DNA from 2 places in the Vagococcus sp. QWL-13 genome. Region 2 is predicted to be linked to the other one. Evidence: riboswitches for the same ligand, from Rfam matches in the RefSeq annotation. Region 2 holds a riboswitch; the other holds the start of a gene.
What was found. A riboswitch is a leader RNA that binds a small molecule or an ion and turns the genes downstream of it on or off. The one in region 2 is predicted to bind FMN.
Positions count from the first base shown of each region.

Region 1: linked by a shared signal. The riboswitch ahead of AC4PHI_RS03155 (ECF transporter S component) and the one ahead of AC4PHI_RS07515 (ECF transporter S component) in region 2 are both predicted to bind FMN.

Region 1 covers NZ_CM178746.1:661,147-665,359, forward strand. Annotated here, with positions in the region: gene AC4PHI_RS03135 (hypothetical protein) at 1-500, shown strand, start outside; gene AC4PHI_RS03140 (hypothetical protein) at 660-797, opposite strand; tRNA gene AC4PHI_RS03145 (tRNA-Leu) at 937-1,020, opposite strand; gene AC4PHI_RS03150 (pyridoxamine 5'-phosphate oxidase family protein) at 1,328-1,783, opposite strand; gene AC4PHI_RS03155 (ECF transporter S component) at 1,773-2,384, opposite strand; FMN riboswitch at 2,485-2,601, opposite strand; gene AC4PHI_RS03160 (nitroreductase family protein) at 2,794-3,546, shown strand; gene AC4PHI_RS03165 (PTS sugar transporter subunit IIC) at 3,988-4,213, opposite strand, start outside.
Region 2 covers NZ_CM178746.1:1,609,624-1,613,836, forward strand. Annotated here, with positions in the region: gene AC4PHI_RS07500 (RecQ family ATP-dependent DNA helicase) at 1-82, opposite strand, end outside; gene AC4PHI_RS07505 (YpbB family protein) at 75-1,145, opposite strand; gene AC4PHI_RS07510 (ferredoxin) at 1,174-1,404, shown strand; gene AC4PHI_RS07515 (ECF transporter S component) at 1,433-2,014, opposite strand; FMN riboswitch at 2,159-2,285, opposite strand; gene AC4PHI_RS07520 (pseudouridine synthase) at 2,367-3,083, opposite strand; partial or broken gene scpB (SMC-Scp complex subunit ScpB) at 3,277-3,840, opposite strand; gene AC4PHI_RS07530 (segregation/condensation protein A) at 3,851-4,213, opposite strand, start outside.

The DNA of each region.
Region 1 (4,213 bases), 950 kb from region 2:
TGTTGTCTACCTTACTATTTTTATTAGTAGCTTGCAGTGGAAAACCAGAAGAAAAATCAGATGAAAAAGATAAAACTGGAGTTGCCATTGAAAAAGTATCGGAAGAAATAGAAGAGAACACGTTAAAGGTAGTGAAAGATAAGGATTTTTCTCGACAGGTAGAAACAGGAGAAGGTACTTTTGATCTTGCAAGTGAAGGAGGCAGTACTGCTGATGGATTAATTCCTGTGGTATTTTATGATCCAGAAACCTTTCCAACAGCTATTAGCATTGATGTGGATGGCTTTGATGGAAGTAAATTGACCTTTGTCTACTTGGATGGAGTACTGTTAACTAAAGAGCAAGATAGCATGACACAGGCAGAGTTACACTTGCAAGAAGTAAAATCAGGAATTACAGAAGGGCAGCATGCAGTTCAACTAGTTCAGTATGAAGGTGATGATGAGAGTGGTGAGATACTTACTTTCAAAACACAGTCTTATGAAATTAAATATAAATAACACTTTAAGGCAGAGTCATTCTCTGTCTTTTTTGCTGTTCTGAACAGTCATTCTCACAGCTTATACTGTTTTATAGAGCAGTATACCTGAAACAGAATCACCTTGTAAAATCCACTGTTTAACAAACAGAAAAAGAGGACAAACAGCAATACTTACTGCTCATCCTGTCTTTGCTCCCATCAGTACCCTACTTGTGATAAACCTGTCAAATGCCTCCTCATCTGTTATAGCAACTTTTCCAGAGACTAGTTGTAGTTCATCTTCATCCAACTGATATTTTCTTCTTTTTTCTGTCATATCCCATGCTCCCACCTTTTTATTAAACTAGTGTTACCCACTAGCCTCAGCCAAAAAATAGACTAGAAAAAAAGAGCTGCAGAAACTATCTGCAAACTCTGTTTAACTACTGATATGACAGCATTTTAACTGCTTTTTATGCGGCCGAGAAGACTCGAACTTCCACGGTATTGCTACCACTAGCGCCTGAAGCTAGCGCGTCTGCCAATTCCGCCACGACCGCATAAATACATAATAATACTATTTTTCTGGTAATTCAAGTTTTTTTAATATCCTAAGACTACTTGCTAGTTGTTTATGTTATTGATGGTTCGCTATCTAAAAAATTCATTTAACTTTTGACATGCTGAAGTGAGATCAACAGACTATTTTTCCAAGTTTGAATTTTCAACACGGAAGATACAAATTGCTGTCCATTTCCCTTTATAGCAGACACTTGAAAATCACGGCATGATAAACAAGAGAAGAAATAAAAAATCCATTTCCATTCCTTGTAGAGGAGTTGAAATGAATTTTTTTACCATATAAAGTTAATCGTATAGTCGTTTTTCTGTTTTTTTATTGTCTACATCAATCAACAACTGAAATCCTTGCTTGTTTTCATCTTGATCCCATATTTCTATAAACTTTGGAACAATCTCGATCAAGATTTCTGATTCTTTATGGGGATAAGCATTGTAGCTGTTTTTCCAATGCTTTTCATATAAATCTTCGAAAAATTTATTCTCTTCTAAAACAACTAATCCATGATTTATGGCTATTCCCTCAATTTGGACTCCCCAGTAGCAAATTGCAACGTTTGGATTTTGAAGCAACTGCTTAGTTTTAGGGAAGTTTTTATCAGTTTTAAAATATATTTTTCTTTCATGAATGATACAGCTGACATTTCTGACAGTGACTTTATCGTTAAGGGAAGAGCCGAGAGCCATAATTTTTTTGTCCCCTAATTTATTAAAGCATTGATCCATTGCCAAGCTAAACGCCATGAGTTTCTCTCCTTCTATTAAAAATCACTGATAATTTTTTGAAAAGAACAACGACTATTCCCGCATTGACTCCCAACTTGATTAAGTTGAAAGGAATGATGCCCAACATTACGAGTCTAGGGACGCTATTGACATAAGGGTTAACTGCTTGTGTCATTTTAATAACAGCTTCCATGGATAATCCGTACAGGCGACTATAAAAAGGAATAATGAAATAAATATTAGACAAACAAGCGATAAAAGTCGTAAAAAATACACCTGTCACAATGCCTAAAGTGAGAGAAGAATTTGTTTGTTTTTTCCGATAGACGAACCACACCGGTAAAACAAAGCTGCTGCTGAGAATAAAATTTTGAATTTCCCCTGTGAACATGGAACTTGAACCGACAGTCGCAATTTTTATCAGCAGTTTTATTGTTACCACGCTGATACCTGACAGTGGGCCGTACAAAAGAGTTGCCAAGAGTTCGGGAATCGCTGCAAGGTCAAAGTCCATAAATGGCGGCATAAACGGGAGCGGAAATTTCAGCATCATAAGCAAATACGCAATAGCCCCCAAGAAAGCAACCGTCACCATTTTTTGTGTTTTTTCATTTCGCATGAATCGTCATCTTCCTTTCCAAATTAAAAAGCTCTGCAAATAATTCTGCAGAGCTTGCTGATATCAAAAGTATTTCGCCAAAAAAAACTTAGCATACTATTTGTTCCTTCTTTCATCCAGACTTTACTGTCGGTTTCAGAATTTCACTGAATCAACCTTTTAAGGTTCGCGGACTTTTACCGCCGGTCGGGAATTTCACCCTGCCCTGAAGAACTATTCTATTGTGAATATTTTCTCATGGTTATGAAGATTTGTCAATGCTATTATTTTTGACGATAATTAGGGTTGCTGAATTAGCTTGTAAGAGGGAATAGGTTAAAATCTTTCTTTTTTGATTTTTCTTTTAAAATCTCCAACATTGAACTAGAATAGGTGTTGAAAAACTAAAAAAGTATTGGAGGTTGAGAGGATGAATGCCATTATTCAGAGCCTGTTTAACCGGAAATCGATACGGGTTTATTTGGAAAAAGTGATTTCTGTGGAAGATAAAGAGTTGATACTGGCATCGGCGATTCAAGCACCAAGTGCAGGGAATCAATTGATGTATACCATCTTAGACATTACAGACAGAGAATTGTTAGAAAAGTTATCCGTTAGTTGTGATAATCAAGCATTCATTGCTGACGCGGCGATGGCCCTGATTTTTTGTGCCGACTATCAGAAGTGGATAGATACTTTTTCATTAGTCGAGGAGAGTCCGAGAAAACCGGATGTTGGGGAACTTTTACTGGCATGTAATGATGCACTTATCGCAGCTCAAAATAGCGTGATGGCTGCTGAAAGTCTGGGAATCGGCTCATGTTATATCGGCGATATTATGGAAAAATTCGAGTACCATAAAGAATTGCTGAATCTTCCGCAGTATGTTTTTCCGGTCACCATGCTAGTATTTGGTTACCCGATTGAAAAACAAAAAAGACGTCCAAAACCAAACCGTTTTGATAAAAAATACATTGTTCATGAAAACACATATCATCGTTTAGATGGGGATTCACTGCGTGCCATGTTTGAGGAAAGAGCCGCATTATCACCAAAAAGCGAATTTGATTTTGAAAAATGGGTCCGGGCTTTTTATCGTCGGAAATTTGACTCTGACTTCTCAAGAGAGATGACTCGTTCTGTTGGTTTGTATATTGACGAGTTTAGGAAAGATCGAAAGTAAAAAAATAGACTCTGAGATAAGAAACAGTTTGATTTTGAAAAGTGAAAGCCTCAGAGAATAATGAATGAAATTTTTTCAACTTGTTTATTTAGAAAAAAATCTGTATAGGATGTTCAAAAAAATAAGTTATAAAAAAGAAGCGGGGTTAATTTTAACCGCGCCTCTTTAATTACCACTTGATCTTAGACAAATAGCTGTGTCGTTTCTTAAAAATATAGCTTATTGTAAGGAGTAAATATTTTTAGATGTTTTTTAAGCAAACTTAGGAGTAAACCATTGCTAACAAACACCGTAAAAACAGTGGCTTCATTCATTGATGACTTTTAAAAACATCACTCTAAAAGTAGAGTAGAACAACTTTTTTGTCAATTTGTCTTTAGTTTGATTGGTAGACAATATTCAGACTATTTGATTAAAATTGATAATATCATAAAAGACTTACTAAACAGTTTCCTGAGAAAGTTCTTCTTCCAGTTGTTTCCGTTCAAACATTTTGAAAAACGGGTAATAAATTAAAAGTGATGTGAAGAAACACATAATAACCATCGCGAAAGCGAACCAATTCCAATTAGAAGTAATGAGTGCACCTAGAGGAGCGGGAATTGAAAAAGGTGGTTTCACCATCATTTTAGGCATAAAATTAAGTGTTGTAACAATGTATACCAAA
Region 2 (4,213 bases):
TCTGAATCGTTTCTTCCTGTCCTTTTTTAAAAGACGAAAAACCAAAACGCTCTTTGAGCAATAGATGAATTTTTTTATTCATCAGCTTTCACCATCCCTCTTACCCGCCAGATTTGATAAAGGCGCATCTCAAAAAATGATACATCCGGATATGATTCCTGAATCATGGATATTTTCCAGTCGCGAAAATCTGGCCAGCTTTCTTCTGCTGCTAATAATATCTCCCTAATTTCAGGAGTCAGCACATCTGCAAAAGGAAATGCCGGGTCGATGATGGCAAATTCAACCAAATGATCCAAAATCGTACTTTTTTTAAGCCGTCTAAGTTTGATTAATTTATCAATATTTTTGATTTGCAAGTAGGATTGATAGGTTTGATAAGCACTTTGATTATAGTTGGGCACATCTGCCAGCTGATATAAACTATACATGATGGGATAGGCTTCTTGAAAATTATTTATAATAGTCAGCACTGAATGGATGCAATGGCGATGAAATAGTAAAAGTTCAAACTGACCAAAGCCCAAAAGACTGCCAAGCTGTTGGTAAGTTTTTCCCACCACTCCGGCACCTGTCAGCTGATTAGTCAAAAAATCCCCTTCCAACTCCGGCAACGTTGCTGCCAATTGCTGCCATTCTGACGTAAAGCCTAGGATAAATTTTTCTTTAGAATGCTTCTCCAGCTGATGGGCCAGCCATTTTTTTAATTGAAAATGTTTGTAGGGATTATTCTCCACCGGCACATAGGAGGGATTACCAGCATTTAGTTCCGCTGTCACTTGGGTAGAAAATAATAAAAAATCAAAAAAAGACTGCCATGATTTCCCGTAAGTAAAGTAATCTAGTTTGGCATAATTAACCAAGTCAGTCGTTTGCAGAAAATTTTTCCCTTCATTGGTGATGCCGCCCTTTTCATCTGTCACAGTCAATAAATTTTTCTTCACTAAACTATTTATGGAACGCTGGAAAGTTTCTTTATCCAGTTTAGGCAATACACCAAAGTAAGGCAGCTGTCCGTAGAAATGTCCGTAGCACAAAATAGAGGACGTCCTCTTGCCGATCAAAAGCTGATAAAGTGTACTGATTCTTGCCTTGTAACCATGAGTGAAGAGCGTTAAAATAAATGTATCAAGACTCATTGTCATTGAAATACCTCTTTTTAAGGTGATTGAGTTGCTAACTAGAATTATACCAGAAAATTGTATTGCCTGCGGTCTTTGCCAAGTCAAAGCTCCGGATATTTTTGATTATGATGCTGCTGGTATCGTGATTTTTAAAAACGATCCTGAGGCATTGAGCCAAATGATTCCCAGTGAACAAAGGGAACAGTGTCTGTCAGCATATAAAAAATGTCCCACAAGGGCAATCATTATCGAAAAAGAAAAAACGGCACCCGAGAACTGATTGGGGTGTCGTTTTAATTTTTATATTTTTATTGTAAATGATGACTGAGGTTTTGTTTCTTCTCTAGCCAAGGCAACAAGTTTTTACGGACAAGTATGAATGCGGTACTCACGATGACCGCCTTAATCAAGTTAAAGGGCAATACCCCGAACATGATGTATGAAGCCAATGTCCCCGGCAGTTGGAATCCCATGAATTTAGCATACACAGGCAAGATAAAACTATAATTTGAAAACATCATCACCGATGTCATCAAGAGGGTTCCCAAGATTAATCCTCCTGCAAGTTGTTTCGTCGTTGCTTTTTTATTTGATAGGAAATAAACTGGCAGCACGAAAGAAATTCCCGCTAAAAAGCTTGCCAAATCCCCTACCATATTAGGAACGCTTATCCCTGTGGTTAGAAAATGCAAAACCGACCGAACAGCTGCAATCCCTACGGCAGCAAAAGGACCGAATATATAGGCCCCAATCAATATTGGAATCTCACTAAAATCGACTTTCATAAATGCATACGCAGGAATGACAGGAAACGATAAAAACATTAATACATACGCGACAGCACCTAGCATGGCAACTCCTACCATACGTTGAATCTTACTTTTTCTCATACAACTAATCCTCCTAAAAGGATTCATCTCCACCGAACTTTAACATCTGATAGTTTTTCAAGGGTCGATTTCAATAAAAAAAGCTATTTTCTGTCCACGGGCAGAAAATAGCGAGAAATCTTACTTGATACTTCATCAAATAAGCCCAATCCTCTTTATACCAGACTATACTGTCGGTTTTGGAATTACACCAAATCAGCTATTTCAAAAAGAAATAGTTCGTGGACTATCACCACCGGTCGGGAATTACACCCTGCCCCTGAAGACGAACCTTAATATTTAATTACTTTTATACTATAACAAAATTTTTTGTCCTAGACAAGTCTTCTGTTTCTACCTTAGTTATCAAATGCTAGGCATCAGACTGATTCAACAGTTCTTTGACTTCCCTTGCAGACAGACTTCGGTATTGACCAGGTGACATGCCTGATAAATCCAAGGTACCTAAACGCTCTCTTTTTAATTTCATCACGGGAAAACCGATTGCATCAAACATTTTTTTCACTTGATGGTTCCGTCCTTCATGGATAGTCAGTTCCACGATTGCTGTCTCTGCTTTTTTGTCTCTTGATAAAACCCAAGCCTTGGCAGGTGCTGTTTTCCTTCCGTCAATTTTGATGCCTTTTTCCAATTCCCTTAATTGTTTTTGGGTTGGCAGACCTTTGACTTTTGCCACATACACTTTAGCTACTTCATTTTTTGGGTGAGTAATTTTATTCATGAACTCTCCGTCATTGGTCAGCAATAATAATCCTGATGTGTCATAGTCCAAACGTCCCACCGGAAAAATACGCTCTTTAACCCCCGGCAATAAATCTGTGACAACTTTACGACCTTTATCGTCACTGACTGCTGAAATAACTCCTCTAGGCTTGTAAAGCAAGAAATAAACATTCTTTTCTCTAGTTAGAGGAATCCCGTTGACTTCAATCAGGTCTTTTTTTGACACTTTGACCCCCATTTCAGTCACTACTTTTCCGTTTACTTTTACTACACCTTGAGCAATCAGCTCTTCTGATTTTCTACGAGAGGCAACACCGCTTTGAGCCAAAAATTTTTGCAGACGCATTTCTTCCATTTATTTATTCACCTGTTCCTTCTTCAATATCATTTTTTTCACTAGACAAGTTTTTTTCATCTAAGCCGGGTATTGCAGCAGCTGGTCTTTCTTCAGCTGACACTTTCTCAGTTGATGTATCATCATAGCTGATTACCATTTCTTTAAGAGCCTCTGTATCATGAATGCCCTGTCCCTCAAGTTGTTTTTTAAATTTATCAAAAAATAAATCACTTGGGAGTTCCTCTGTCAATTCTTCTTCCATTTCTTCCACTGAAGGCAAATCATTGATTGTTTCCAGACCAAAATAATTCATAAAATAAGAGCTTGTGCCGTATAAAATAGCCCGCCCCGGTCCGTTCACACGACCTTTTTCTTCAATCAGCTGACGGGCCAATAATTTTTGCACAGAGCCAGTGGACTGGACACCGCGGATTTCATCAATTTCCATCCGGGTTACAGGCTGTTTGTAGGCAATAATCGAAAGAGTCTCTAAAGCTGCCTGGGACAGGTGATTGGACATGGGAGACTGGGCATATTTTTTTAAGACATCTGCACATTCTTTTTTAGTGGACAATACAAATTGATTGCCTACTTCTAAAATATGCAGGGCGCAATCCTTATCTTGCTGATATTTATGCTCTAAAAAACGAATACTTTCAAAAACTTCCGCCGTCTCCTTCTTTAACAAAAAAGACAACTCATCTAAAGAAATCCCTTCCTCTCCTACAACAAATAAAAGAGATTCAATTTTTCCGTATAAACTCATCATTCAGTCTTTACTCCAGTTCTTCCGAATAAGTGTATAAATAAATAGGTGCACGGTGATTCTTCTGCTGTGCTTTCACCCTACGCGCCTTAATTAATTCTAGCAGCGCCATAAAAGTAGTCACGATTTCACTTCTTGAATAAGTCACAAATAAGGACTCAAAAGACAGTCCTTGATTTTCAGGTAAATCCTCCATGGCGTGTTCAATGAATTTAATTTGTGCCTCGATCGAGAGTGTATCGGCAGTGATCGTGGTTTCTTTCGGCGCACGTAGTTTACTGCGCTCCAAAACATCATGGAATGCCAAAAACAAATCAATGGTGCTGACTTGGTCTGGTTTTAAAGGTTCGATTTCTCCTTTATAATCACTTAA